Regions from separate parts of the Paenibacillus sp. ALJ109b genome, predicted to be linked through region 1. Evidence: riboswitches for the same ligand, from Rfam matches in the RefSeq annotation. Region 1 holds a riboswitch; the other holds the start of a gene.
What was found. Region 1 has a riboswitch for FMN ahead of G3352_RS04605 (DMT family transporter). Riboswitches for the same ligand answer to the same signal wherever they lie in the genome.

Region 1 (3,415 bases):
GTAGAGATTCTGCAGATAGACCGGCAGTGACCAGTTGGTTCCCGCTGTTTTTACAAGTGACTCCCATACATGCCGGTGCGTATCTACAAGTCCAGGGAGAATGATCATCTCCGATGCATCTATCACTTCCGCTTCAATACAACTCAGATCGGGCTGGATAGCAGTTATAAGAGAATCCTCAATGAGAACGTCCGCCCGTTTATACTGACCCACCGACGAATCCATAGACAATACACAACCATTTTTCAGTAGATAACTTGTCCCCACAAGACACATCTCCAATCATTGTTTTTTGTTGGATATACGCTTGAATCCTGGATGTTAATCTCTGATGAAATGACTAGCTGAAATATTTTAAGTATATAACCATTATATAGAAGTGGATGGTAAGATTCAATTTTGGTTTTATACAAATCTTATTGAATATTTCCTGTCTGTTGCAAAGTATAGAAAATCACACTTTCTTTCTGTACACCCTACTCTTGCTCCTAATCCTTCTTCTGTTTTGCCCGAAACCTTCTAACCTTCATCAGATTACCACACATCTTGTCATCACAATATTTCTGGGTTCTACTACGTGTATCGTCATAGAAAATCCAACGGCAATCCGTATTGTCACAGATACGAATTCTTCCCCCATCCCCTTCAACTACAGTGATGGCAAAATCGGCTGCGACCTCTGCCATGACCTGCTGCCATTGAGTTCCTACAGGAATAAGTGAAAGATTCAGTCCCTCATCTCCAGCGTTCAGTCTTCTTATGACTTGACCTTCCTCCATTATGCCGTTAAACCATTCCTGGTCTTTGTTCGATAATGCATTTCCGTCAGATAAACGAGTTGCAATAGCCTGCAATTCATTTCTGAAGTTTCTCAAAGCTGCCTCTTCTTCAGAAGAGGCAGGTACAGATGCGTTCAGTTGCCATTGTTTGAGGAATGACTGCTGCCATTCGGCTTTGCCAAGCCTGTCCTCTGAGCGATTTCCGCCACGCCAGTCGTGGTAATCACTGTTCACAAAATCAGTCCATAGTCTATCCATACGTACCTCCGCTAAATTGTAACTTTCTAAAACGAAAAAGATAGTTACAAATATTCGTGTTTGGGTTATATTAATTGTAACCACATTTTAGCACTTTAGCTAGTTACCATGAATTCATTTTAGGGAGGAAAAATCAATGACTACAACAGCAACGGAACTATTGCTCATTCAGAAAGATGACACCTGGGATCAATGTAACTGGATTGTGCCTTTATCCAAGGCACTCGAAGGACTGACTGCTGAACAGGCAGCCTGGGTTCCATCAGCCGGTGGATTAAGCATCTGGCAGTTGGTTAACCATATGTATTACTATAATCATCGCTTGTTGAGTCGCATTCAGGGCAAAACACCCTCCGGTACACCTGCCGAAAACAATGAATCCACCTTTGGAGATCCTGGCGACCCCTCCGATACCACTGGCTGGAGTGTACTTATGCAAAACACAACACAATTAGCCGGACAGCTTCGTGATCAGCTAGCTTCATTAGAAGAATCCGATCTTGAAGCTTCGTACATGGATACGGATGAAAAATGGACACATGAGCTTGCCCGCTGGGTACTCCACGATGCGTATCATGCAGGACAGATTGTATTACTACGCAGACAACAGGGAAGCTGGAATATCATATTCTAAAAAAACACTTGAACTGCTAGCGCTTACAGGAATAAGATGGACTTATTAATGTTACAGCTTGTTTAATACACAATATAATTGAATAGGATCTTCGGGGTAGGGTGCAATTCCCAACCGGCGGTGATGTTCTTCGGAACCAGCCCGCGACTCGCTGTTTGACCCGATGTAGGGATTCAGCGACTGACTTGGTGTGACTCCAAGGCCGACGGTACAGTCCGGATGAGAGAAGATCAACACATTGACATGCCGTTACGGAAAGGCTTATTTTCGTACGACATGTTAATGATTGAGCCCCCGTTTATTTGGTGTATACCAAAACGGGGGCTTTTGTCGATTTTGCCAACTGAAGATTCCGTGTTCTGACGAAGGAGTCCTGAATATGGAAAAGACCCAATCTGCATCAACAGTTTACCGCAAGGAACGAAGTAATACCGGATTTTGGCTCGTCGTGCTCGGCGCCGCCCTTTGGGGTGTAGATCCACTGTTCCGTATTATTTTGCTCAAAACGATGACCTCAACTCAGATTGTACTGGTGGAACATATTATTGTCAGCCTTGTGGCGATTCCCGTCTTGTGGAAGTTCCGGGCCGATCTGAAAAACCTGCGTGCACGCCACTGGATTGCGGTAATTTTTATCTCTTGGGGAGGATCTGCTCTAGCAACGGTATTGTTCACTCTTGCGCTAACGCATAATGATCCCAACACCGTCTTATTATTGCAAAAGATGCAGCCGCTATTTGCGATTGTTCTGGCTAAGCTGCTGTTGAAAGAAACATTGCCTCGTCGCTTCGGTGGACTGTTTATCATTGCACTTGCAGGAACATACCTGCTCACGTTTGGATTCACCCTTCCCCTCGGCAACTGGGACAATTGGGTTCATGCAGGCAGCTTGTTATCACTCGGTGCAGCTGCATTGTGGGGCGGTTCAACAGTTATGGGGCGGCTAATGCTGGGGCAAACCCGTTATGAAACGGTCACCTCCCTGCGCTTTGTCGCAGCCTTGCCGCTGCTGATCTTTATGACGTGGAACGAAGGTGCTGCGTGGACATTCCCTTCCGCAACAGGTGAACAGGCGGCTGTAGCACTTAATATTCTGGGTCAGGCTTTACTGCCAGGCTTACTGAGTCTTCTGTTATATTACAAAGGGCTCTCTTCCACCAAGGCCTCAGTCGCAACGCTCGCAGAACTGAGCTTCCCGATGGCCGGTGTACTGGTAAACTGGATTGCATTCCGTACATTAATTACATGGGAGCAACTGGTGGGCTTCATCCTCATCTGGATTGCCCTATTCGCTATCTCCAAACAGCAAGAACGCTCAGCAACTCCGGCTGACGGTGCACCAAAGCTTCGTACGGATTGAATTTTATATAAAAGCAAATCAATTAAGGCACTACACATCCTTCGAGATGTATAGTGCCTTTTGTTTTTTCGCTATTCCGGTGGTACGATAACTTATGGAATAGTAGATCAAGTCAATTTAGAGAGGAACGATCATCATGTCTTCATCTTCATCATTTTCATATACGTCTTACGATGCCATTGGTTTGGCTGAATTGGTTCGAGCACGGGAGATATCTCCTGTTGAATTGCTGGAAGCGGCGTATGCACGCCTGGAAGAAGTGAACCCGCAGCTCAATGCAGTCATTCGTACATATGAAACACGTGCACGTCAGGAAGTGAGTATGGTTCGTCCGGGAGAGCAACCCTTTGCCGGCGTGCCCTTGTTATTGAAAGATATCTCTCA
Region 2 (3,415 bases), on a different contig from region 1:
GATGGTATCACCCGTCTTTTTCACATTTAATACGGTCTCACCAATGGTGTGTGGAATAATGGATACAGTGAATGCGGACTGTGAAGTATGCACAACGGTCAGACTAATTCCGTCCAGGGTTACAGACCCTTTGGGTATCAGATATTTGAACAGCTGCGTATCATCAGGTTTGATCTCGAAAACAATTGCATTCTGGTCACGTGTAATGCTGCCAATGACCCCAGTGCCATCGACATGGCCCTGAACGATATGCCCGCCAAAACGACCACCTGACAGCATAGCTCGCTCCAGATTAACTTTGCTGCCTGATTGCAATTGACTAAGATTGGTATGTCGATATGTCTCGGGCATCACATCGGCAGTAAACCCGCCACCCTCCAGGGTTGTCGCAGTTAAGCATACCCCGTTTACAGCTACACTATCGCCAATCTTCAAGTCGTTCATGATGGCGGAAGCTCCGATATTCAGGACCATCGCTTCGCCTTTCCGACCTATGCGCCGGATCTGACCGACTTCTTCCACCAAACCGGTAAACATGCTACCGCCTCCTTTATTTATTTCGTTATCGTTAATTCATTTATTCAGGCCAAACCGGAATTCCGCCAATGCTAATATTATCTCCAACTTGCTCAATTTCCAGCTGATGCAATTGAATTGCCTGACTCATGCGCTCTACACCCTCGAAGCGGAAACTGCCTGGTGTTTCGTATCCTCCGACAATTTTCGGAGCAATGAACATGAGCAGTCGATCTACCAACCGGGCTTCCAGCATCGCACCATTCAGAGTACCTCCGCCTTCAAGCAGAATCGAACCAATTTCACGCTCACCAAGTTTGCTGAGTGCGCTCAGCAGATCAACACGTGGTCCTGGACCACAACGTATAATCTCCACCCCATAGGCTTCCAGCCGCTCAGCCGCTTCAGGGCTCGCCTCATCCGTTGTAAGCACCCAAGTTGGTGCAAGGCCATCCTTGACCATTTTCGCTCCTACAGGCAGACGTAGCTTGGAATCGACCACGATTCGTACTGGGCTGATCCCTTCCACTTGCAAACGAGTCGTGAGTTCGGGATTGTCTGCAATGACCGTTTCCACACCAACCATAATTCCTTGATGGCGGTGGCGAAGCGCGTGTACTATCTCGCGAGCTGACTCGTTAGAGATCCATTTGCTGTCACCGCTACGCGTAGCGATTTTGCCATCCAGAGTAGAGGCCGTCTTCAAAGTTACAAAGGGGAGACCTGTTGTAATGTATTTGATGAATTTCTCGTTCATCCGTCTTCCACGCTCTCGCAGCACTCCAACTTCAACTTCGATCCCTTGTTGACGCAGCATGCTGATCCCTCTGCCGGAGACTTGCGGATTCGGATCTTCGCAACATACGACGACACGTTTTACTTTCTCATGAATGAGACGTTCACTGCATGGTGGAGTCTTGCCATAATGGCTACAGGGTTCAAGCGTAACGTATACTGTACTGCCTTCAGCATCACTGCCCGCCATGTTCAGCGCATGAACCTCTGCATGACCCGTTCCCCGTTTGAGATGACTTCCGAGGCCCACGATACGTCCTTCTTTTACAACGACACAACCTACTACCGGATTGATTCCGGTCTGTCCTTGTGCCCGCTCTGCCATATCCAGTGCCAGCGCCATATAAAATTCATCATTAATCATTTCCAAGTCCGTTCACCCCACGGTTAAAATCTTAGTTATAGACCTCCCTTCCAACAGAGAGGCATGTTCCATATCCAATAAAAAATCCCCGTCGAACAAACCGTTCGATGGGGATGATGAGAGACATGTGTCACCAGCAGTACTATTGATACATTGCCAACAAAACATCGCCCAAAACTTCATTTCAGGCAAGTGAAAGCAGACACATACCTTAATGAACTTCAATTACAGGTAAAGAGCTTCTATGATGTGGCATATGTATGAAGATTTCCAGAAGTAACCGGATTTCTCCCTGCACAGGAAATGAATTCGTCAAAAACTGTACAGCAACACTCCTGCGGAATGCGGCCCCTAAGGACTGCACCCTCTCCTTCTCCCATCCAGACTATACTGTCGGTTCTGGAATTACACCAGATCAGCCATCTGCCATAGGCAGACGGGTCACGGACTTTGCATCAATGCTGGATAGATATCCTCACATACTGCATCACCGCCGGTAGGGAATTACACCCTGCCCTGAAGGATTCGTTGCGTTATTAATTGGATGTTAGCACTTTAACGTCAAAAAATCAATTGTTTTTTGTTCCTTTTTGTCACATACTAACTTTTAATAAGCTTAAGTGTAAACAAAAACCGCTTCGCTAATTGCGAAACGGTCTACATACGGTTATTGATTAAGCTTCTACTACTTCAACAGTTTCCATTTTGTCGCGACCTTCGAAAGCGTCTACGAACTCCATACCTTTGGTTACTTTACCAAATACAGTATGTTGTCCATCCAAATGCGGTTGCGGTTGGTAGCAGATGTAGAACTGGCTTCCGCCTGTGTTACGGCCTGCATGCGCCATAGCCAATGTTCCACGCTCATGTTTGTTCGGGTTGATTTCACAGTTGATTGTGTAACCTGGGCCGCCTGCACCGGAACCGTTAGGGCATCCGCCTTGAGCTACAAAGCCCGGAATAACACGGTGGAATACAAGACCATTGTAGAAACCGGAGTTAGCCAGTTTCTCAAAGTTTGCTACTGTGTTTGGAGCTTCTTGATCGAACAAATCGATTACAACTTCTCCGCCGTTTGCCATTTTGATTTTCGCTTGTTTCGCCATATGTAAATGACTCCTTTCGTATTGACCATCGTTAATGGTGCCAGAACGCATGACCCTGGGCCAAGCTTTATAGCACTTTTCTTAGTGTACACCGAAAATGGATTGATCGCAAAATAATCAGCAAGATTTTTTTCAAAATCCGGCCCTAAAGATGCAAAAGAAGACAAAAAAGGAGTGTCCTTTTTTGTCTTCTTCATATAGAGCTCCGCTATTTGAACTTAAATTAACGGGTAACTGGCTGTTTTGCAATACGCTCAGGTACCAGATCATTCTGGATGATGTCCTGATACGTCTCACGGCGTACGACAACATCCCCCTGACCGTCTTTAACAAATACAACTGCCGGACGACGAATCCGGTTATAGTTGCTTGCCATGGAGTAGTTGTACGCGCCAGTGCAAGCTACTGCGAGCAGATCGCCGCTCTGTACTTTAGGCAGGTCCAAATCCCAGATCAACATATCGCCGCTCTCACAACATTTACCAGCAACAGATACCGTTTCCTGAGCTGCCTCATTTGCACGGTTTGCCAATACAGCTTCATATTTGGACTCATACAGCGCTGGACGTGGATTGTCTGTCATTCCACCATCCACAGCTACGTATTTACGAACCCCTGGAATATCTTTGCTTGT

Region 2: it holds a riboswitch for FMN, as region 1 does, so the genes downstream of both, ribD (bifunctional diaminohydroxyphosphoribosylaminopyrimidine deaminase/5-amino-6-(5-phosphoribosylamino)uracil reductase RibD) here and G3352_RS04605 (DMT family transporter) in region 1, are expected to answer to the same signal.

What each region holds. Positions count from the first base shown of each region.
Region 1 covers NZ_JAAIFP010000004.1:333,509-336,923, forward strand. The annotation lists gene G3352_RS04590 (amidohydrolase family protein) at 1-267, opposite strand, end outside; gene G3352_RS04595 (CGNR zinc finger domain-containing protein) at 489-1,037, opposite strand; gene G3352_RS04600 (DinB family protein) at 1,174-1,671, shown strand; FMN riboswitch at 1,755-1,906, shown strand; gene G3352_RS04605 (DMT family transporter) at 2,051-3,031, shown strand; gene G3352_RS04610 (amidase) at 3,168-3,415, shown strand, end outside.
Region 2 covers NZ_JAAIFP010000042.1:18,111-21,525, forward strand. The annotation lists gene ribE (riboflavin synthase) at 1-537, opposite strand, end outside; gene ribD (bifunctional diaminohydroxyphosphoribosylaminopyrimidine deaminase/5-amino-6-(5-phosphoribosylamino)uracil reductase RibD) at 578-1,681, opposite strand; FMN riboswitch at 2,040-2,203, opposite strand; gene G3352_RS30245 (peptidylprolyl isomerase) at 2,350-2,781, opposite strand; gene lysA (diaminopimelate decarboxylase) at 3,005-3,415, opposite strand, start outside.